DNA from 3 places in the Mesorhizobium sp. USDA 4775 genome. Region 2 is predicted to be linked to each of the others. Evidence: predicted binding sites of a transcription regulator. Region 2 holds the regulator's gene; each other region holds the start of a gene.
What was found. The regulator LexA, encoded in region 2, represses DNA repair genes until DNA is damaged. The targets are predictions, from matches to a motif close to TGTTCNNNNTGTGTTCNG.
Positions count from the first base shown of each region.

Region 1: the regulator LexA is predicted to act here: its motif matches at 3,077-3,094, upstream of ACVILI_RS04970 (YifB family Mg chelatase-like AAA ATPase).
Region 3: the regulator LexA is predicted to act here: its motif matches at 2,509-2,526, upstream of ACVILI_RS03845 (ImuA family protein).

Region 1 is NZ_JBSSFM010000001.1:970,106-977,707, forward strand. Features, by position in the region: gene ACVILI_RS04960 (TetR/AcrR family transcriptional regulator) at 50-637, shown strand; gene ACVILI_RS04965 (DUF3303 domain-containing protein) at 949-1,260, shown strand; gene ACVILI_RS04970 (YifB family Mg chelatase-like AAA ATPase) at 1,456-2,988, opposite strand; gene gshB (glutathione synthase) at 3,512-4,453, opposite strand; gene ACVILI_RS04980 (glycosyltransferase family 2 protein) at 4,677-5,921, shown strand; gene ACVILI_RS04985 (GtrA family protein) at 5,918-6,325, shown strand; gene ACVILI_RS04990 (hypothetical protein) at 6,441-7,602, shown strand, end outside.
Region 2 is NZ_JBSSFM010000001.1:4,025,160-4,032,761, reverse strand. Features, by position in the region: gene gltX (glutamate--tRNA ligase) at 1-664, opposite strand, end outside; partial or broken gene ACVILI_RS19765 (ComEC/Rec2 family competence protein) at 768-3,222, shown strand; gene lexA (transcriptional repressor LexA) at 3,216-3,953, opposite strand; gene ACVILI_RS19755 (GntR family transcriptional regulator) at 4,331-5,104, opposite strand; gene ACVILI_RS19750 (ABC transporter substrate-binding protein) at 5,257-6,243, shown strand; gene ACVILI_RS19745 (ABC transporter ATP-binding protein) at 6,303-7,082, shown strand; gene ACVILI_RS19740 (ABC transporter permease) at 7,088-7,602, shown strand, end outside.
Region 3 is NZ_JBSSFM010000001.1:749,812-757,413, forward strand. Features, by position in the region: gene ACVILI_RS03830 (HpcH/HpaI aldolase/citrate lyase family protein) at 635-1,528, shown strand; gene ACVILI_RS03835 (DUF1737 domain-containing protein) at 1,578-1,784, shown strand; gene ACVILI_RS03840 (metallopeptidase family protein) at 1,947-2,369, opposite strand; gene ACVILI_RS03845 (ImuA family protein) at 2,550-3,575, shown strand; gene ACVILI_RS03850 (DUF6504 family protein) at 3,517-4,992, shown strand; gene ACVILI_RS03855 (error-prone DNA polymerase) at 4,989-7,602, shown strand, end outside.

The DNA.
Region 1 (7,602 bases), 3.1 Mb from region 2:
AAACGGCGAACCGCTCTAAGTGCAGAGGAGCCCTCCGCCGGAGCAAGTCATGAGCAAGCCTTCGAACACCGCCGACGAGATCCTGGCCGCCGCGCGAGCCTTCATCGTCGCGGGCGGCTACAATGGATTCAGCTACGCCGATATCGCCGAGGTGGTTGGCATCCGCAAAGCCAGCATCCATCACCATTTCCCCAGCAAGGTCGACCTCGTGCAGACCCTGCTCAAGCGTTACCTCGAGGATGCCGTCATCGGCATGGGAGGGCTCGAGCGCGATGTCCCCGAACCGCCCGAGTTGCTTCGAACCTATGCCGGCATCTGGGCCCGATGCATCGAGGATGCGAGCGTGCCGTTCTGCGTCTGCGCGCTGCTTGCCAGCGAGCTGCCCGCCCTTCCGCCGGAGGTTGCCGTGGAAGTCCGGGCGTATTTCCAGTTTCTCTCGGGATGGCTGACTGGCGTCATCGAGCGCGGCGCAGAACAGAGGACACTGGCAATATCGAATGCGCCGCGTGTGGAAGCGGAAGCCTTCATGGCGACCGTCCACGGGGCAATGCTTTCCGCGCGAGCCTATGGCGATGTCTTGACCTTCGGCATGATCCTGACGCCGACGCTGCAGAAGTTGATCCCCGCGACCGATTGATCCGGGCAAAGGCGGATCGGCCCGACGCGCGGTTTAATGACCACAATGTTAGGATAGGTGGCTCCTCCGAAGCCGCACCTGTAGCTCCCAGCGACGGGCTGGTCGCGCGCGTGAAAATCGGCAAAACCGTGCTTTACGAGGCCCTCTACGCCCAAAATCAGCCGCATCCACCGTCAGGCCGAATGTTCTTCATACGTTCTCAAATGTCGGACAGGTTCACCGCCTTTCCTGTCGTGATGCCTACCTCTTTTTGAAGGAGGGGAGCTACAATGTCGCTCGCGGATTTACGGTCACCCCGGAGGGAGGAGATTATGAAATACCTCGTAAATTGGAACGAGCGGCCACAGGGATCGGCGATCGAATACGAGAACGTCCAAAAGCGCATCCTGAAAATCTTCCGGCACTGGGAGATACCCAGCGAAGTCAAGGTACATGCCTTCGTGGCGCGGGTGGGTGAATGGGGTGGCAGCATGCTGATCGAGGCAGATGACCCGCTGGTAGCCCACAAAATGTGTTCGACCTTCCCGGCGTTCCAATTCGACGTCCATCAGGTCATCGACGTTCAGGACGCGGTCCGCGTCGAGATGGAAGCTATCAAATGGCGGGATGAACTTCCTTCATGAGCGGCAGCCGACGAGGCTGCGCATCTCGCAAAAGCCGGACGAGGCGACGCATTCGGAGCGCACTCGCTTCACCGGCTTCGTGGGATCCAGCCGGTGCGCTCACGAAGCAGGTCGCGCACCGAGGCATGGATCCTGGCTTTGGGGCGAGACAGCACGTGGGTACTGCGCAAGTGATTGGCGACGGCGGAAGGCGCTCTACGCCGCCTGCGCCACGCGTTCCGAACTCATGCGATAGGAAATCGCTTCGGCAAGATGGATGCGGCCGACGGTTTCGCTGGCGTCGAGGTCGGCCAGCGTGCGCGCCACTTTCAGCACGCGGTGATAGGCCCGCGCCGAGAAAGCGAGTTTCTCGCTGGCGTCCTTGAGCAGCGACAGGCCGGCTGCGTCGGGCATCGCGATGTCCTCGATGACAGAAGGTGCGCAATGGGCGTTGGTGGTGGCGCTGGTCACGCCGAGCCGTTCGAAACGCTCGCGCTGCAGGGTGCGGGCGCCTGCGACGCGCAGCGCCACATCAGCACTCTTCTCCGCTCGATCCGGCCTTATCAGGTCGCTGGCCGAGACCGCCGGCACTTCGATCCGCAGGTCGATGCGGTCGAGCAGCGGACCGGAAATGCGTGCCTGATAATCGGTGCGGCAGCGTTCGCCGCGCAGGCAGCGATAGCCCGGTTCGCCGGCCATGCCGCAGCGGCACGGGTTCATCGCCGCCACCAGCTGGATGCGCGCCGGATAGGTGACGCGGTGGTTGGCGCGCGCGATCATGCAGTCGCCCGTCTCCAGCGGCTGGCGCAGCGCATCGAGCGTCTGCGGCGTGAATTCGGGGAACTCGTCGAGGAACAGCACGCCGTGGTGGGCGAGCGAGACTTCGCCCGGCCGTGCGCGCAACCCGCCGCCGACCATTGCCGCCATCGAGGCCGAATGGTGCGGGGCGCGGAACGGCCGCCGGTCGGTCAGCTTGCCTTCGCCGAGCTCGCCCGCCACCGAGGCGATCATCGAGACTTCGAGCAATTCCTTCGGCGCCAGCGGCGGCAGGATCGACGGCAGCCGCTGCGCCAGCATCGATTTTCCCGAGCCTGGCGGGCCGACCATCAGCAGATTGTGGCCGCCGGCCGCCGCCACTTCCAGCGCCCGCTTGGCCGTCTCCTGGCCCTTGATGTCGGCAAGGTCGGGCAGGTCGCGCGCCGCTGCGTGGATACCGGCCTCCGGCCGCGACAGCACCTGCGTGCCACGGAAATGATTGGCGATGGCGATCAGGCTGCGCGGCGCCAGAATATCGAAGTCCTTGCCGGCCCAGGCGGCTTCCGGCCCGCAGGCGAACGGACAGATCAGCCCCTTGCCCTCGGCATTGGCGCCGATCGCCGCCGGCAGGGCACCGGCGACGGCGGCAATGGTGCCGTCGAGCGACAATTCGCCAAGCACGACATAACCGGCCAGCATGTCGCCCGGAATGGCGCCAAGCGCGGCCATCAGGCCAAGCGCGATCGGCAGATCGTAATGGCTGCCTTCCTTGGGCAGGTCGGCCGGCGCCAGATTGACCGTCACCTTCTTCGACGGCATCGACAGGCCCGACGCATGCAGCGCCGCCTGCACCCGCTCACGGCTTTCGGCCACCGCCTTGTCGGGCAGGCCGACGATCTGCATGCCGACCTTGCCGGGCGCGATCATCACCTGCACGTCGACCGGCACGGCCTCGATGCCCTGGAAAGCGACCGTGCGAACCCGCGCCACCATTTTCCCACCCCGGATATGGGCCGCAACCCATGCGATAGGCCTGGAACGTGGCCCCGGCAGAAGACAATCACAGATTGCCGGTCAAATCAAGAACATTACGAGAACAAGGCAATCGCTATGGTTGCAGCCGGATTGAGCCCGGTTGAAAAGGCGGAACATGGTTAATACGAACTGAAAACGGAAAATATCGCTGTGTGCCTATGACCGCAGTGAGGCGCGACATCGTCACAGAATTGTCAGCCCCAGTCTCGCGGCAGGTCTCATTTCGATCCACCCAGGGAGTGAATATGAGCAGCCATGAAAATGACTACCAGGATAACCAGTATCGAAGCAAGTCCGTAAAGGCTTCGGTCCTTCTCGTCGAGAGGACGAAAGAATTTACCTCGCATGCTGTTCAACCCAAATAAATTCACCAGTGATGCCGCAATACCGAAACAAACGGCGAGTATTAAAAAGACATTTTCATATAGGATGCTTGCCACATTTCTCCTCCCGGATCGCTTAGGCAGCAGGGTGTCGGAGGTTACTTCCGCTTCCCCTCGACCGCATCCCAGAACAGGCTGGCAATGTCGGCGCCGCCGAAGCGCTGCACCTCGCGCACGCCGGTCGGCGAGGTCACGTTGATCTCGGTCATGTAGTCGCCGATGACGTCGATGCCGACCAGGATGAAGCCGCGTTCCCTGAGCGACGGCCCGATGCGGGCGCAGATCTCGCGCTCGCGCTCGGTCAGTTCGGTCTTCTCGGCGCGGCCGCCGACATGCATGTTGGAGCGGGAATCATGCTCGGCCGGCACGCGGTTGATGGCGCCGACCGGCTCGCCGTCGATCAGGATGATGCGCTTGTCGCCCTTGCGCACATCCTTGAGGTAGCGCTGCACGATATAGGGCTCGCGGAACAGCTGGCCGAACATTTCGAGCAGCGAGGCGAGGTTGCGGTCGGCCTCGTGCAGATGGAAGATGCCGGCGCCGCCATTGCCGTAGAGCGGCTTGACGATGATGTCGCCGAATTCCTTGCGGAAGGCGGCGACTTCTTGGCTGTCCTTGGTGATCAGCGTGTCCGGCATCAGGTCGGCAAACTCGGTGACGAAGATCTTTTCCGGGCTGTTGCGCACCCAGGCCGGGTCGTTGACGACCAGCGTCTTCGGGTGGATGCGCTCGAGGATATGCGTGGTGGTGATGTAGTTCATGTCGAAGGGCGGATCCTGGCGCAGCAGGACGACGTCCATCTCCGAAAGGTCGGTGCGCACCTTCTCGCCCAGCGAGTAATGGCTGCCCTTCTCGTCGCGCACCTGCATCTCCTCGATGCGCGCAAACACCTTGCCGTCGCGTAGCGACAGCCGGTCGGGCGTGTAATGGAACAATTGGTGGCCGCGCCGCTGCGCTTCCAGCGACAGCGCGAACGACGTGTCGCCGGCGATCGACACGGTGGAGATATGGTCCATCTGGACGGCGATTTTCAGCTTCATGGCGGGTCCCCAGCGCAGTCGACGAGAGCGATATAAGGGTCGCCGCGCCTTCTGCCAATCGCGACATCTGAAGATCGGCAACAGCAGGGCACAATCCCCGCCAGCCCGATCGCGACAAGACAAGCGGCCGCGTCATCGTTTTCTTAAGCCTTGCTGTACAAGAATAGGCCTCGAATACCCCAACGGCAGGCGCCGGATGGGGGCCCTCGATGGAACAACGACCATGAACGCGCTCACCGCCATCCGCGCCGCCGCGACCAAACAGCTTGAACTCACCATCCTGATGCCGTGCCTCAACGAGGCCGAGACGCTGGCCGTTTGCATCGGCAAGGCCAGGGCTTTCCTCGATAAGGCCGGAATCCTGGGTGAGGTGCTGATCGCGGACAATGGCAGCACCGATGGTTCGCAGGAGATCGCGGCCCAGGGCGGCGCTCGTGTCGTTCCGGTGGCGCAGAAGGGCTATGGCGCGGCACTTCTCGGCGGCATCGCCGCCGCCAGGGGGCGCTTCATCATCATGGGCGATGCCGACGACAGCTACGATTTCGGCGCGCTGGATGCCTTCATGACGCGCCTGCGCGACGGCGCCGACCTGGTCATGGGCAATCGCTTCCAGGGCGGCATCGAAACCGGCGCCATGCCGACGCTGCATCGCTATCTCGGCAATCCGGTGCTGAGCTTCGTCGGCCGCCTGTTTTTCCGCATCAAGACCGGGGACTTCCACTGCGGCCTGCGTGGCTTCAATGCCGAGAGCATCCGCAAGCTCGACCTGCAGACAACCGGCATGGAATTCGCCAGCGAAATGGTGGTGCGCAGCGCGCTTGCCGGGCTGCGCATCGAGGAAGTGCCGACCACGCTCAAACCCGACGGCCGCAGCCGGCCGCCGCATCTCAGGACCTGGCGTGACGGCTGGCGGCATCTCAAATTCCTGCTCGTCTACAATCCGCGCTGGATGTTCTTCATCCCGGGCGCGGCGTTGTGCGGCCTGGGCATGCTGTTCGCAGCCCTGCTGGTGTTTGGACCGCTGCGGGTGATCGACAATCTTTCGCTCGACCTCAACACTTTCGTCGCCGCCTGCTTCATGATCATCACCGGCATCCAGCTCATCACCTTCGGCGCCATATCGCGATACTATGCCGAGATCACCGGCATCCTGCCGCGCAGCCGCGGGTCCGACTGGCTGAGAAGGACCATCAGCACCGACCGTCTTGCCGCCAATGCCGGCATCTGCTTTGCCGGCGGCGTCCTGTTCTTCGGCTATGCGGTGCTGCGCTGGGCGCATCTTGGCTTCGGCCCGCTGAACGATTCCGAAATCCCGCGCATCGTCGTGCTGGGCCTGAGCCTGATCGTCATTTCGTTCCAGGCCTTCTTTTCGGCATTCCTGCTCGGTGTCCTGGAGATCCCGGTCAAGCGGCTGAAAGCCGGCCAGCCCGGCGGATCCGGCGAAGCCGCCGCGACTGCCGAAAAATGAGCCGGCTTCTACGAAGATTCGCCGCGGTACGGCTTGTCCGGTTTGTCATCGTCGGCGTTGGCGCGGCGCTGCTGTTGTTCATGCTGTCATGGGCCTTGGTGTCGGCCGGTTTGCCGCCATTCGTCGGAAGCGTCATCGCCTATATGCTGGCCTTCGTCGTGGCATATTCGGCACAACGTGGCTGGACGTTCGAGGGACGCCACGACCACGCCCATGCGTTTCCACGCTATCTCGTCACCCAGCTGGTCTGCGCAGCGTTTGCAGGCCTGTCCGCCCATGTCGCGGTGTCGATATTTTCCGCCTCGCCGCTGATCATGTCAGCCATTATCACCGTCGCCGCAAGCGCCGCGAGCTATGTGCTCTCATCGGTCTGGGTGTTTCGCGACGATCAAAGAGCCGCGTGAAGGCATTCGACGGCGGCCCGCCGACGCGATGCGACGACGTGCAAGGCTGGTTTAAGATTTGCGCAGTGAGTTCGCGATAACTTCCGTCGCGAAAAGAGCGCCCAGAGGCCGTCCCGTGACTCCTGCCGATACCATGATCTCCGTCGAGGCCAAGCCACTTCCGTCACGGCGCAACGACCTCGCGCTCGTGCTCGTCGCCACGCTGGTGATGGTTGCCGTCAGCGCCCTCAGCGGATTCCGCGACTTGACCGACGCCGGCGGCGACAATGACAATCTGTTGCGTCTGGTCGAGGTTCGCGACATGCTGGCCGGCCAGGGCTGGTTCGACCTGCATCAGTACCGGATGGGTCTTGAAGGCGGCTTCGTCATGCACTGGTCGCGGCTGGTCGACGCGCCGCTCGCCGCCATCGTTCTCGTAGCCTCGGCGCTGACCGGCAGCATGGCCAGGGCCGAGACCATCGCCGAGGTGCTCTGGCCGGCACTGCTCTTCTACCTCGCTTTGCTCTTTACCGCCCGCGCGGCGCGCAGTTTCGCCGGTGCCGCGGCCGTGCTGCCGGCTGTCGTCATCGGCGCCGCGGCGCTGCATTTCATCGGCATCTTTTCGCCCGGCTCGCTCGATCATCACAATGTCCAGCTGACGCTGACCATGGCCTGCCTGAGCCTGCTGCTCGACGCACCCGTGCAGCGCTGGGCGGCGCTGCTCGCGGGCCTGTGCGCGGCGCTGATGCTGGCCGTCGGCATGGAAACGGCGCCCTACGTCGCCACCATCGGCGCGTGCATTGCCCTGCTGTTTGTCGCCGACCCCAGCGGCGAGGGGCGGATCGCCAGGGATTTCGGCCTTGGCTTTGCCGGCGTTTCGGGGCTGGTCTTCCTCACCACCATCGCCCCATCGGCGTGGGGCCAGCCGCAATGCGATGCTTTCTCGACAGTGCAGTTCGTGATGGCCGCGCTCGCCGGATGCGGCCTTGCCGCCGTGGCATCGCTCAACATGGCCAACGCCACGCTCGGCCGTCGCCTGTTTGCGCTCGGCCTGCTCGTGCTCGTGCTGGGCGCTGTCGTGGTGTCGCTTTTCCCGCAATGCCTGGCAGCCCCCTATGCGAACCTCGATCCGCGCCTCAGGGAATTATGGCTCGACAACATCGAAGAGGCGCAGTCGCTGTACAAGCTTGTCATCTACAACCAGGTCGCGGTGGTGGAGCGTTTCGCCACGCCACTGGTGGCGATCCTGCTGATGGCGCTTGGCCTCGGCCGTGGCGGCTCGCGGCGGCAGGACAGCC
Region 2 (7,602 bases):
AGCCCATGGCGTTGTAGATCACGGTCTGGCGGGCCGCATTGGTCAGGTGGTCGTCGCCGCGGATGATGTGGGTGACACCCATGTCGTGGTCGTCGACGACGACGGCATGCATGTAGGTTGGGTTGCCGTCCGAACGCAGGATGATGAAGTCGTCGAGATCCTTGTTGGGGAAGCGCACCTCGCCCTGGACGCGGTCATGGACGATCGTCTCGCCTTCGGTCGGCGCCTTGATGCGGATGGCGCCCTTGACGCCCGCAGGCGCCTCAGAGGGGGCGCGGTCGCGCCACTGGCCGTTGTAGCGCGGCGGCAGGCCCTTGGCCCGTGCTGCCTCGCGCATCGCCTCCAGCTCGGCCGGCGTCTCGTAGCTGTAATAGGCCTTGCCCAGACGCACGAGTTCCTCCGCGACCTCGCGGTGGCGTGGCGCGCGCTCGAACTGCGAGACCGGGTCGCCGTCCCAGGTCAAGCCGAGCCAGGAGAGGCCGTCGAGGATGGCAGCCGTCGCGGCGGCGGTCGAACGCTCGCGATCGGTGTCCTCGATGCGCAGCAGCATCGTGCCGCCGGTGTGTTTGGCATAGAGCCAGTTGAACAGAGCCGTGCGCGCGCCGCCGATGTGCAGATAGCCGGTGGGCGAGGGGGCAAAACGGGTGACGACCTTGTCGGACATGAAACTCTCGGAAACCATCTGAAGCGGGGTGCGGCCGCGCGGACTTTCGCGCGTCGCGCGTTCATGTAGCATAGGGCGTCAGGCGTGCAAGGGGCAGGACCCGATGGCTGGACGAGGCTGGGGCTCGGATCAGGGCGAGGACGCTGGTGTTGGCGTCAGCGAACGGTCGTTGTTTGCATCTCCCCTTGCGAACCCACTGCCATCGCCCCTTATGCCTGCACCCGGCAGCCAGCCGCCGCAGGCGGATATGCCGGCGACACTTCCGCCGCCTGCTTCAGGCCGGATTGTGCGTGTCCGGCGGCGACTCGCCCGGGTTTCCTGGCCTCGCCTACGCCATAGCGCGGCGACAGCAGCGGAGCTCGAGCTTGACCGGGGCATCGCCTTCCTGCTGGTGCCGGTTTGTCTGGCCGCTGGAGCGATCGGCTATTATTCGCTCGCGACGGAGCCTGATTTTGCAAAGCCTGTCGCGGTCGTCGTGCTGATGGCGGTCTGTGCGCTTGTTTCGCGCTCCTGGCCCAAAACCCATCTGGGCTTCACGGCGGCATTGTTGTGCGCGCTTGGCCTGCTTGTCGCCAAGGTCGAGACATGGCGGGCGGGCACCCAGATGCTGGGTTCGGAAATCTCGACGCAAGTCACCGGCCGTGTCGTTTCGCTCGACCGGATGGAGACCGGCCGCATCCGGCTGACCATCGACGTGACGTCGACCGCCCGGCCGAAACTGCGCTATGCGCCGGAAAGGGTCAGGCTTTCGGCGCGAGATATCCCGGCGGAAATGACCGCCGGCTCCCTGGTCACCGGCTATGCTAAACTGTTGCCGCCGACCGGTCCGGTGCGGCCGGACAGTTACGATTTCTCCTTCGACAGCTATTTTGCCGGCATTGGCGGCAGCGGATTCTTTCTCGGCAACCCAAAGCTTGTCTCAGCCACGGACGACGAGGTGCCGCTCACGGCCCGCCTTTTCTCGGGGATAGAAAATGCCCGTGAAGCCATTGCCGACCACATCAGGGCCACGGTTGGCGGTGCCGAGGGTGAGATCGCGGCGGCGCTGATCGTCGGCGTGCGGGCCGGCATTCCCGATGAAATCAACGAGGCGATGCGACGCACCGGCATCTATCACATCATCTCCATTTCCGGACTGCATATGGCGCTCGTCGCCGGTACCATCATGGGGCTGCTGCGCGGCGCCTTCGCGCTGTTTCCGGACTTTTCCGCGCGTCGGCCGGTGAAGAAATATGCGGCCGCCGCGGCCCTTTTCTCGATCGCCGCCTATCTCGTCATTTCCGGCGTCGTCGTCGCGGCCGAACGCAGCTTCATCATGCTGGCGGTGATGCTGATTGCCGTGCTGTTCGATCGCGCGGCGCTGACCATGCGCAATCTTGCGATCTCGGCGATCGCCGTCATTGTGGTGTCGCCGCATGAGGTAGTCGGCCCAAGCTTCCAGATGTCGTTCGCCGCGACCGCGGCGCTGGTCGGCGCTTATGCCGGCTGGGCGGATCACCATGCGGGAAAGGCAAGACCGCCACCGCCAAAGCGATCCCTGCCGGGTTTTCTCACGCGAAAATTCCTGCTGGCGACGGGTGGGTTGGCGATGACATCCATCATCGCCGGCTGCGCCACGGCGCTGTTTGCCATCTGGCATTTCCAGCGTGTGTCGCCGCTCAGCCTGTTCGCCAATCTGGCCGTCATGCCGATCGTGTCACTGATTGTCATGCCTTTCGCTGTTCTCAGTTCGCTTGCGATGCCCTTTGGTGCCGACAGTCCCTTCCTTTACGTGATGGGCAAGGGCCTGACCGCAATGATCGCCATATCGGCGTGGATATCGGAGCGCTCCCCGGTCGATGCGGTCGGGGCTGATTTCGCAGCAATCCGTGCTGCTGGTGACCGTCGCCCTGGTCATCGCGACGATGGCGACGACCTGGCTGCGGCTCGCGGCAGTGCCATTCGCGCTTGCCGGCCTGCTGACAGTATCGGATACGCGCGCCCCGGATGTGCTGATTTCCGAAGATGCGCGTTTGGTGGCGCTGCCGATCGGCGGTGGAGAACTCGCGGTCAGCCGGGCTCGCCCGAACGAGTTCACCGTCGACAATTGGAAACGCGCGCTGGTGTCCGAAACCATCGTCGTGCCGGAGATGTTCGACAAGGCGGACTGGCAATTCGACATTGCCGATGCCGCCAATCTGCCGCCGGGAGCGCCGTTTTATTGCACGGATGGCGTCTGTCTTGCCCGGCACCCGTCAGGGGCGATCATCGCGCATGTCGAAGACCGCAAGGACACCTGGAAGGCTTGCGGTTTCGCCGATTTGATCGTCGTCAATGACGCGACAGGCTATGATTCCTGCCACAATCCGCTGGTTCTTGTCGTCACCAAACGGCAACTTGCCCGCAAGGGCAGTGCCGCCGTCTTCTTCGACCGCCAATCGGCGACAGGTCCGCCAATCATCAGCTTCGCGGTGGACGGGCCATATCGGCCCTGGCACGAGCAGCGAAAATTTTCGCGCGAGGCGAGGGGGCTGCCGCCCTATCAAAAACCCGAAAAGCCGGCCGTTCCTGCTCAGTAGCGCCGGATCAACCCGACAAGCTTGCCTTGCACCTTGACCCTGTCTGGCCCGAAAATGCGCGTCTCGTAGGCCGGGTTGGCGGCTTCAAGGGCGATCGAGGCGCCCTTGCGGCGGAACCGTTTCAGGGTTGCTTCCTCCTCGTCGACCAACGCCACGACGATCTCGCCCGGGCTCGCCGTGTCGGCGTTGCGGATGATGACCGTGTCGCCGTCGAAGATGCCGGCGTCGATCATCGAGTCGCCCTTGACCTCAAGTGCATAATGCTCGCCACCCATGATCATGTCCGGCGGTACCGAGATCGAATGTGTCTGATGCTGGATGGCATCGATCGGCACACCAGCGGCGATGCGACCCATCACCGGGATCGACACGGCGGAAACCGCATCGTCATTATTGCCGGCCGCGGGCAAGCGCGATGCCGCCGGCTTGATCTGGCGGCCAAGACCACCCTGGCCGAGGCTGCCCTGGATGACGCTTGGCGAGAATTTCTTTGCCGCGTTGAGGCCGGGTGCGATCGAATCCGGCAGCCGCAGCACTTCCAGCGCCCGCGCCCGGTTGGGCAGCCGGCGAATGAAGCCGCGTTCCTCCAGTGCCGTGATCAGGCGATGAATGCCTGACTTGGAGGCAAGATCGAGCGCCTCCTTCATCTCGTCGAAGGAAGGCGGAATGCCGCTTTCCTTGAGCCGTTCATGAATGAACATCAGCAGTTCATGTTGCTTGCGTGTCAGCATGGCGGCCCCCAAGGCATTGAACGACGGGTGTGAATCAGAATCGAAAAACAAACCCAGAACAAACACTATCTGTTCCAGTTGTGTTCCGCAACTGTTTAAAGTTTAATGAATTTGTTAACGCGTCTGAAATTATTTGGCCCCGGCAGCGGGCCGCGCTCGACCGCTTCCGCTCCCCGCAGGTTCATTGAAATCATTTTGGTTAATGGCCTGTGGCCTACCCCTGGATGCGGTTTGGCATCAGGCGTTTGAGAGGCGTCCACAGAGCGGATTTGTACGGTGTATCGATCCATTTCCGGCGGAACGAAACGAAATCAAAATGCCAACGGTCGCGGGTTCAGGCCGGCCACGGCCGCGTGGATCTGGACGCCGCGGCGACGTCATCCGGAAACCGCTTTCAGGCTGCCGGCGCGCGCGGTGTAGGTGTTGGCGCCGTTGTCTTCGCTGTGGACATAGACATGCAGCGTGTAGCCGATATGCGCCGTCATCAGCGCCTTTGCCCGCTCGACGTCGCGATCGAGCGCCGCTTCCATGATTGCGGTGTGATGCTCGATGGCGATCGCTTCGCGCAGCGCGTCCATAGCCTCGCCATAGCCGTCCTTGAGGCCGGCCGCCGCCCGCAATGTCGGCGCCAGGCCGAGAAACCGATGATGCCGACACAGCTGATCGGCGATCGTCGAGCGAAAGCGCAACAGCCAGTTCGACGTCGCCGCGCTCAGCAACGCCGCATGGAAGGCCTCGTGGCTCTCGTCCCATTTGTCGACGGCCGCATCGGAAGGGTCTTCGACCGCGGTCTTGCAGCGGGAGAGCCGGTAATGAGCGGTGACGACCGCGTCCTCCCATTCCCTGCCGCCGTTCGCGATCGATTCCAGGAACAGCGGCATTTCGACAACCATCCTTGCGCGCGCCAGGTCCTCGAGCTCGGCGCGCGACACGGGAGCGACGGCAAAGCCGCGATTGCTGATGGCGGTGACCAGGCGCTCGGCTTCAAGTCGGGACAAGGCTTCACGCAGCGGCGTCCAGCCGACGCCGTATGTGCCGCGCAGCGCGCTCAGCTTGAGCGGCGCGCCCGGCATGAGGCGGGTGGTCAGGATATCGCGCCGCAGCAGCTGATAGGCCGCCTCGGTCTTCGTGGAATTGTTCTGATCCTGCATCGCCATCCGTCCGTCATCGGCTTGCGAAAATTATATATGAAGCGGAGGTATGGCAAGAATTATATATAATGTTTGACACACGGCGGGCGACTGACCATGATCGCCGCAGTTGCCGTCCTGTGGGCGGCGCTGATCAAATCTGGGAGGAAATGATGTTGAAGTCGAAGTCCGCTTGGCTGTCGGGATTGGCCCTGGCAGGCGCATTAATGGTCAGCGCAGGCAGCGCCGCGGCCGATCAGATACGCATCGGCATCGCCAATTTCGGCGAGCATCCGCAGCTCAACGCCGCCATAGCGGGCTTCAAGAAGGCATTGACGGACAAAGGCTTTGTCGAGGGCAAGGACGTCGTCTACACCGAAAGCCATACCAATTTCGATGCATCTCTGGTGCCGCAGATGATCGCCAAGCTGCAGGCGGAGCAGCCCAAGCTGATCTACACCATCACCACGCCGGTCTCGCAGATCGCCAAGAAGGCGCTCGCCGGTTCCGGGATTCCGATCGTCTTTGCCGCGGTCACCGATCCGGTGGCGGCCAAGCTGGTGCCGTCGTGGGACGCCGGAGACGAAGGCATGACCGGCGCCAGCGATCTGCAGGATGTCGCCGCGGTGATGGCCTTCACCAAGAAACTGCTGCCGAACGCCAAGCGTTTTGGCGTGCCTTACAATCCAGGCGAGGCCAATGACGTTGCCCTGATCGAAAAGATCAAGGCGGCGGCACCCGCCGCCGGCTTTGAGGTCGTCGAAGTCGGTGTCGACAACGTCAATGACATTCAGCAGCGCATCGCTTCGCTCGCCGGCAAGGTCGACGTGATCTACGGTCCGGCCTCGAACCTGATCCAGCCGGCGATCGCCGCTGTCTCCGCGGCCGCCCGCCAGGCCGGTATCCCGGTCGTCAACTCTGATGACAGCGCGGTCCGCAACGGCACCGTGCCGGCGAGCTTCGCGGTCAATTACACGCAGGTCGGCATGAACGCCGGCAACATCGCCGCCGAAATCCTCAAGGGCAAGGATCCCAAGACGATCGCGCCGTCGCGCCCGGCCTACAAGGATCACATGGCAACGATTTCCCGCAAGGCGATGGCCGCGTTCGGCATCGAGATACCGGCTTCGATGGCCGATTGCGGCTGCATCGTCGACTGATATCGGGCTGCAAGGGGCGATGGCGTTGGCGCCGTCGCCCTTCCGGCCAGGGAGGAACGATGCTCGATATCCGATCCGCGCGCAAAGTATTCTACAAGGGGCAGGCCGACGAGAAGGTCGCGCTCGACGGCCTCAGCCTGTCATTGGCCACCGGCGAGTTCGGCATCGTCATCGGCTCCAACGGGGCCGGTAAGAGCAGCATGCTCAACGCTATTTCCGGAGCCCTCGTCCTGGATTCCGGCAAGATCCTGATCAACGGCGCCGACGTGACAGCCATGCCGGTGCACAAGCGCGCCACACGATTGGCGCGCGTCTTCCAGGATCCGATGCGTGGCACCGCCGCCAGCATGACCGTGGCGGAGAACATGCTGCTGGCCGATCTGCGCAGCCAAAAACGCACGCTGCGGCAAGGGCTGAACGCCACGCGGCTCGCGTCCTACAAGGAGCGCCTGTCGATATTGGGCCTCGGCCTCGAAAATCGTCTCGACACCCGTGTCGACCTGCTCTCGGGCGGGCAGCGGCAGTCGCTGTCGCTGATCATGGCAGTCGGCGGATCGCCGGACCTGCTGCTGCTCGACGAGCATACCGCGGCACTCGACCCGCGCACGGCCGAGATCGTCATGCAGGCGACGGTGCGTGCCGTCAACGCGCTGAAGCTGACCACGCTGATGGTGACCCACAACATGCAGCACGCCGTCGACTATGGCAGCCGGGTGATCATGCTCGACGCGGGCCGGGTCCTGCTGGAGGTCTCCGGCGAGGAGAAGGCGAGGGTCACGGTTATCGATCTGATCGGCCATTTTTCCATCAAGACCGACCGCATGTTGCTGGCGAGCTGATCACCATGGGCTTTATTCCGGACGTTCTGACGAGCTTTGTCGCGATCATGCCGGTGACCCTGGCGCAGAGCCTGATCCTGGCCTTTGTCGTGCTCGGCATCATGATCCCGTTCCGCATGCTGAACTTTCCCGATCTCACTAGCGAAGGCGCCTTTCCGCTGGGCGGCTGCGTCTGCGGCGTGCTGCTGGCTGCCGGGGTATCGCCGCTGACCTGCATCGTCGTCGCATTTGTGGCGGGCTTCGCGGCGGGTTGCTGCACCGCCTTCATCCATCTGCGCTTCCGCATCCACACGCTGCTGGCGGGCATCCTGATGATGACGATGCTCTACAGCATCAACCTGCGCATCATGGGCAAGTCCAACCTTTCGGTTTTCGGCTCGCCCACCGTGTTCGATTGGGTGCCGTTCGCGCGGCCGGGTTTTCCGGCCAGCAAGATCGTCGTCGCCGGCCTTCTCGCGCTCATCGCCTTTGCGGCGCTCTACATGTTCTTCAGAACCGAGAAGGGGACCGCCGTGCGCGC
Region 3 (7,602 bases), 3.3 Mb from region 2:
CGGGCGAAAGGGATGAGAATCGCCATGGGATTCGCGCGTGGCGGATCGACCAGCCACCAGCCTTCGCTGCGCAGGCGCTGTGGCACGGACCAATGGGGTTTTGCTCGCTTGTGCATGCCGCCTGTTTCGCAGGCCGGCAGGGAAACGGCAGGGCGGATCCGAGGAGCTTTTCCGCAGGCCTGTGCAGTTTTCGTGCAGGGTCGCGCATCACGGCTGGTGCGCTGCCCCACCATCCTACGGACGTTGGCGCTGCCCCAGGCAGGCTCCTTTCCTCTCCCTCCGGAGGGGGGAGAGGTGGCTCGGCGAAGCCGAGACGGAGTGGGGGAACCAGCTGGCAACCCCCGCGAACGCACATAGGAAGGCACCAGGCGCAAGCATCGCCCCGCCTTGCACGCAAGGGTCGACCCCCCACTCCGTCGAGCTTCGCTCGACACCTCTCCCCCGATCGACGGGGGAGAGGAAGGCTCTCTTCCGCAACTGCTGAGGAAGGGCGCCGAGCTTCTACCTCCCCCCTTGTGGGGAGGTCGGACCGAAGGTCCGGGTGGGGTGCTGGCGCCGACCCCGCAGCTTCGCAGCGACCCTGCGCACAGCACCAACGCTTGCCTCGACCACCCACAGACGGCATAGATCGGATATGACCGAACCCTACCGCCCGCGCCGCTCCGTCCTCTATGTCCCGGCCTCCAACGACAAGGCGCTTGCCAAGATCGCGCTTCTGTCCTGCGACGCAATCATCATCGACCTCGAGGACGCCGTCGCCCCGGCCGACAAGATCGCCGCCCGCGAAAAACTGCCCGCGATCTTCGCCAACCGCCCGGTCGCCAACAATCTCGGCCGCCGCTGCGAGATGGTGGTGCGCGTCAATGCGCTGGCCAGCGAATGGGGCGCCGACGACCTCTTGGCCGTGGCGAAAGTCGAGACTGACGGCATCCTTTTGTCCAAGGTCGCCACGCCGCGCGACATCCTCGAAGTCGGCGACGTGCTCGACGACAATTTTGCCCCCGACAGCATGAAACTCTGGGCGATGATCGAGACGCCCAAGGCGCTGCTCAACATCGGCGCCATTGCCGAACTGGGCCGCGATCCGGCCTCACGGCTCAATTGTTTCGTGGCCGGAACGAATGATCTCGCCAAGGAAACCGGTGTGCTGGTGACGGCGGACCGGCGCTACCTCGTGCCATGGCTGATGCAGATGGTGCTGGCCGCGCGCGCCGGCGGTCTCGACATGCTCGACGGCGTTGCCAATGATTTTCGCGACCTCGACGCCTTTGCCCGTGAGTGTGCGGAGGCGGCGGCCATGGGCTTCGACGGCAAGACGCTGATCCATCCGGCCCAGATCGACGCCGCGAACCGCGCCTTCGCGCCCTCGCCGCAGGCGGTCGCCGAGGCACGCGCGGTGAAGGATGCCTTTTCACGTGCCGAGAATACTGGCAAAGGCGTGATCGCGCTGAACGGCAAGATGGTCGAGCGGCTGCATCTGGCACAGGCCGAAAAACTGCTGGCGAAGGCGGCCGCCATCGGCGCATGATATAGCCCCATGCTCGCGGGCTATGGGCACTTACGACAGGACTTGAGACATGAAACTCTACCGCTTTCTCACCGGCCCGGACGACGCCAGCTTCTGCCACAAGGTGACGGCGGCGCTGAACAAGGGCTGGCACCTGTTCGGCTCGCCGACCTACGCCTACGACAAGAAGGCCAAGACCATGCGCTGCGGCCAGGCTGTGGTGAAGGACGTCGACGGCCAGGAATATGGGCCGGACACCAAGCTCAGCGACTGGTAGATTTTGCAAAGCGCCGACGCAGGCTGTGTCGAGATTCAGGTCAGGCCGAGTCGAAAATGGTGGTGCCCGAGAACCGGAGCGGAGCGTACTTTTGGTACGTGAGCACCGGAAGCGCAGGGGACCGCAATTTGCAGGCCGGCATCACCTGAATATCGACACAGCCTACTCGGCTGCCTCTTCGATCTTCTCCATATCATCGTCCGACAGGCCGAAATGGTGGCCGATCTCGTGGATCAGCACATGGGTGACGATGTCGCCCAGCGTCTCCTCGTTCTCGGCCCAATAGTCGAGCATGGCGCGGCGGTAGAGCGTGATGCGGTTCGGGCCTTCGCCGGTCTGCGGGTTCCAGCGCTCGGCGATGCCGCGGCCCTCGAACAGGCCGAGCAGGTCGAACGGCGTCTCCAGCGACAGGTCGTCCATGATCTCGTCGGTCGGGAACTCGGCGATCTGGATGACGATCTCGCCGGTCAGCTTGCGAAAATCCTCCGGCAGATGGGCGTACGCCTCCAGCGCCAGGAACTCTATCTCCTCCATCGAGGGCGCGAGTTCGCCATGCCAGGTGCGGGTCTTGTAGATGCGGGCCATGCTTTGTCCTTTGACCGGCATATAGGCTTTCGCACCGGGCGAGGCAAATGAAGTGGCCGCTACGCCCTGTCGTGCAGGGTCTGCAGGAATAAATTCCTTGTGACTCTGCTTGACTCTTCGGGTCGGCTCTGGAATCCTAGAGAACATAACAGGAACAATTGTGAGTGGACACTGACCGTCATGGCGATATCAGCCGTGGCGCGGGAGACTGTTTTTGCCCTGCGCCGCCAGATCGCGAAGATCGAGGGAACGCTGCCCGAGCGCCTGCAGGCGCCGGCTGGCGCGCCGCTTGATGCCGACGCCAGCCCCGATCTCACGATCGTCCGGCGCGGTCTTGCCGCTGCCTTGCCGGATGCCTTCCTGCCTGTCGGCGTCGACCCCCTCGATGCCGCCCTGAGCGGCGGGCTGCCGAAAGCGGCGCTCAGCGAAATCCATGGCCTGGAAACCCGCGATTCTGGAGCCGTCGCCGGCTTTGCCCTGTCGCTCGCCAGCCTGATCCTCAAGCAGGCGCAAGGGCTGCCGGTGTTGTGGATCGGCACCACGGAAATCTTCCGCGAGGCGGGCTTTCCCTATGCCAGGGGACTGCAGGCCTCCTTCGGCATCGAACCGGAACAATTGCTGTTTTCCGAGGCGCCGAAACTCGTCGATGCGCTGTGGGTCGCCGAGGAAGCGGCGCGGATGACGGCCCTCGCCGCGGTCATCCTGGAAATCCGCGGCAATCCGCAGCGGCTCGACCTGACCGCGACGCGGCGGCTGCATGCGCGGGCGCAAAGTGCCGGCCGCCCCGTATTCCTGCTGCGGCAGGCGGCCGAGCCCGAACCGACGGCGGCGCCCGTCCGCCTCATCGTCTCGCCGGCGCCGGCCGTGCCGCGCGAAACCGTCGCCGGGCCGCTCGCCGGATCGATCGGCCGCCCGGCCTTCACCATCAGCATCGGCAAGAGCCGCACGGCCCTGCCTGGACAATTCACACTGGAGTGGAACCCCGATGAACGCGTATTCGACGAAAGAAGGGGCGAAGAAGGCCGGGCAAAGAATCCTGACCCTGTGGTTTCCCTATCTGGCGGCCGAAAGGATCCTGCGGCAGCGTCTGGGGCGGTCCTGGCGTTCCCGGCCCCAAGATCATCCGACGCCATCTCATCCGCCACTGGTGATCAGCCACCGCCAGGGCAACGCGCAGCGCATCTCAGCCCTCGACGAGCGGGCTGAGGCACTGCACCTGAAGCGCGACATGGGCATTGCCGACGCGCGTGCCATGCATCCCTCGATCGACATCGTCGAGGCCGATCCGGAGGCAGACCGGCGCCTGCTCGAAGGCCTTGCCGACTGGTGCGACCGCTACACTCCGCTGGTGGCGCTGGACGGGACGGACGGCCTGTTTCTCGACGTCACCGGCTGCACCCATCTGTTCGGCGGCGAACGCGCCATGCTGGACGACATCCTGTCGCGCTTCCTGCATCAGGGGTTCGATGTCCGCGCCGGCCTTGCCCCGACGCCGGGCGCGGCCTGGGCGGCGGCCCGCTTTTGCGGCGACCGCATCGTCGATGGCGGCGAGGAGGAAGCGCTGCTGGCGCCCTTGCCGCTCGCCGCACTGCGCATAGCGCCGGAAACCCGCGCCAGCCTGGAAAGTGTCGGCCTGCGCACGGCGGGCGCCGTCATGGCCGCCCCGCGCGCGCCGCTTGCCCGCCGCTTCGGCGCCACCTTGCTGCTGCGCCTCGACCAGGCCCTTGGCCGTCTCGACGAGGCGGTGTCGCCGCGCCTTCCCGTTGCGCCGCTTTCGGTCGAGCGGCATCTCGCCGAACCCGTCACGCTCACCGAGGACATCGAACGCCTGGTCGGCCTGCTGGCGACGACCTTGAAGACCGATCTCGAACGCCGCGGCGAGGGCGCCCGGACGCTGGCGCTGCTGCTCTTCCGCGTCGACGGCGCCGTCAGCCGCATCGCCTTGGGCACCTCGCGGCCGATGCGCGATCCCCGGCTGATCCAGAAGCTATTCCATGAAAGGCTGGCCGCCCTCGAGCAGGACATCGACGCCGGCTACGGCTTCGATCTGGTGCGGCTTTCGGTGCTGGCGGCCGCCGCCTTCGACATGGCGCAGGCCGATCTGACCGGCGAGGTGACCGATGACGGCGCCGACATCGCGCTGTTCGCCGACCGCATCCGCGCCAGGCTCGGCGAGGGCGCCGTGCTGCAGCCGGTTGCGGTTGAAAGCCATCTGCCGGAGCGTGCCGTCGCCATCGTCCCCTTCAGCGAAGCGCCGCGCCGGACCACGCCGCCGAAGAGACAGGACAGGGTGCAGGCGCCCAAAACCATCTTTCCGCCGGAACGGCCGATCCGGCTGTTCCGCGCGCCCGAGCCCATCGAGGTGCCGGCCACCGAAATGCCGGAGGGTCCGCCGCTGCATTTCCGCTGGCGGCGCGCGCTCTATCGCGTCACCCGCGCCGAGGGTCCCGAACGCATCGCCGCCGAATGGTGGCGCCAGGCGCCAGGCGACGCGGCGGCATCGACACGCGACTATTTCCGCATCGAGGATGCCGAAGGCCGCCGCTACTGGCTCTACCGGCAAGGGCTTTACGGCGGCTCGCAAGCCGCGCCGCGCTGGTTCATGCACGGGGTCTTCGCATGAACGCGCTGACCGTCATTCCCTATGCCGAGTTCGGCATCCAGTCGAATTTCTCCTTCCTGCGCGGCGCCTCCAAGCCGGAGGAGCTGGTGGTCGCGGCCAAGCTCATGGGTTTTTCGGCGATCGGCCTAGCCGACCGCAACACGGTGGCCGGCGTGGTGCGCGCCTGGCAGCAGGCCAAGGTCGAAAAGCTTGCCTATCACCCCGGCTGCCGGCTGGTTTTTGGCGACGGCACGCCGGACATTCTCGCCTATCCCAGGAACCGGGCAGGCTGGGGGCATCTGTGCCGCATGCTCACCCAGGCCAATCTGCGCGACGAGACCGAAAAGGGCGCCACCCTTCTCCAGCGCGAAGATCTGCTCGAATGGGGAGATCTGATGTCGCTGGCGGTCCTGCCCGATCTGGCGGCGGGCGCTGAAGACGGTCTTGCCTTGCTTGGCCAGCTCAAGGACCGCTTCGGCAAGGCCCTGCGGCTTGGCGTCTCGCCCTGTTATGCGGGCAATGACCGTTTCCGGATCGAGCAGGCAGCGGCGTTTGCCCAGAGCACCGGCATCCCGCTGATGGCGACCAACGATGTCCTCTACCACACCGCCGAACGACGCCCGCTGCAGGACGTGCTGACCGCGATCCGCCTCAACACGCCCGTCGCCGAGGTCGGGCTGGAACTCAGCGCCAATGCCGAACGCCATCTGAAGCCGCCGCTGGAAATGGCCCGCCTGTTCCGCAGGCATCCGCAGGCGCTGGCCGAGACGCTGCTGTTCGCGGAAGAATTGACCTTCTCGCTCAGTGATCTCCAGTACAATTACCCCGACGAGCCGACGGAATCCGGCCTCGGGCCGCAGGCCGAGCTGGAAAGGCTGGCGCGGGAGGGGGCAGCCAGGCGCTATCCCTCAGGCGTGCCTCACTCGGTGATCAAGCGCATCGAAGAAGAGCTCGCTTTGATCGAGCGCCTCAACTACGCCCGCTATTTCCTGACGGTTTACGACATCGTCAAATACGCCCGCAGCCAGGACATTCTCTGCCAGGGGCGCGGCTCGGCCGCCAATTCGATCGTCTGCTTCTGCATCGGCATCACCGAAGTCGGGCCGGACCGGATCGACACGCTGTTCGAGCGCTTCATTTCCGAGGAGAGGAACGAGCCGCCCGACATCGATGTCGACTTCGAGCATGAGAAGCGCGAGACCGTCATCCAGTACATCTACGAGAAATACAGCTCCAAGCGCACCGCGCTCGCCGCCGCCGTCATCAGCTATCGCGGCCGTTCGGCGCTGCGCGAAGTGTCGAAGGCTATGGGCCTGTCGGAGGATGTCCGGGCGTCCCTGTCCGGCTCGATCTGGGGCTGGTCGACCTCCGAGGTCGGCGAGAAGGAAGCCCGCGCCGGCGGCCTCGACCAGAGCGACCCGACATCGCGTCATGTGATGGAACGGGCCAACGAGATCATGGGGTTCCCCCGCCACCTCTCCCAGCATGTCGGCGGCTTCGTCATCACCAGGGACCGGCTCGACGAGATCGTGCCCATCGTCAAGACGGCGATGGACGAGCGCAAGATGGTCGAATGGGACAAGGACGATCTCGACGCGGTGAAGATCCTGAAAGTGGATGTGCTGGCGCTCGGCATGCTGACCTGCCTGCAGCGCGCCTTCACCCTGCTTACGGATCACTATCCAAAAGCCCGGGATCCCTATGGCCAACCCTATGTGCTCGCCACCTTGCCGCCGGAAGACAGGCGCGTCTACGACATGATCGGCCGCGCCGACACGCTCGGCGTCTTCCAGATCGAATCGCGCGCCCAGATGTCGATGCTGCCGAGGCTCAAGCCAAAGGATTTCTATGATCTTGTCATCGAGGTGGCGATCGTGCGGCCCGGCCCGATCCAGGGCGACATGGTGCACCCCTATCTGCGCCGCCGGCAAGGCAAGGAAAAACCCGAATATCAGAAGCCGGAGCTCGAGGCGATTCTCAGCAAGACGCTCGGCGTGCCGCTGTTCCAGGAACAGGCGATGAAGATCGCCATCGTCGCCGGCGGCTTCAGGCCGGGCGAGGCCGACGAACTGCGCCGCGCCATGGCCACCTTCAAGCGCACCGGCACCATCGGCAATTACCGCCAGCGCATGATCGACGGCATGGTCGGCAAGGGCTACACCAAGGACTTCGCCGAACGCTGCTTCAAGCAGATCGAGGGTTTTGGCGAATATGGCTTTCCCGAAAGCCACGCCGCCTCCTTCGCCTTGCTCGTCTATGCCTCCTGCTGGTTCAAGACCTTCTATCCCGACGTGTTCTGCGCCGCGATCCTGAATTCGCAGCCGATGGGGTTCTACCAGCCGGCGCAGCTGGTGCGCGACGCGCGCGACCATGGCGTCGACATCCGCGAGGTCGACGCCAATTATTCCGTCTGGGACTGCACCCTGGAAAAAGCGCCGTTCGATCCGGCCCGCATCCTGCCGCGCCATGCCGATATGCGTGGTGTCATCGAGACGAACCATGCGGTGCGGCTCGGCTTCCGGCAGATCAAGGGTCTTTCCAAGGAACGCATGGAGGATTTCGTAAAGCGGCGGGGTTCAGCTTATGAAACCGTCCGTGACGTCTGGCTGCGCTCCGGCCTCGATGTCGACG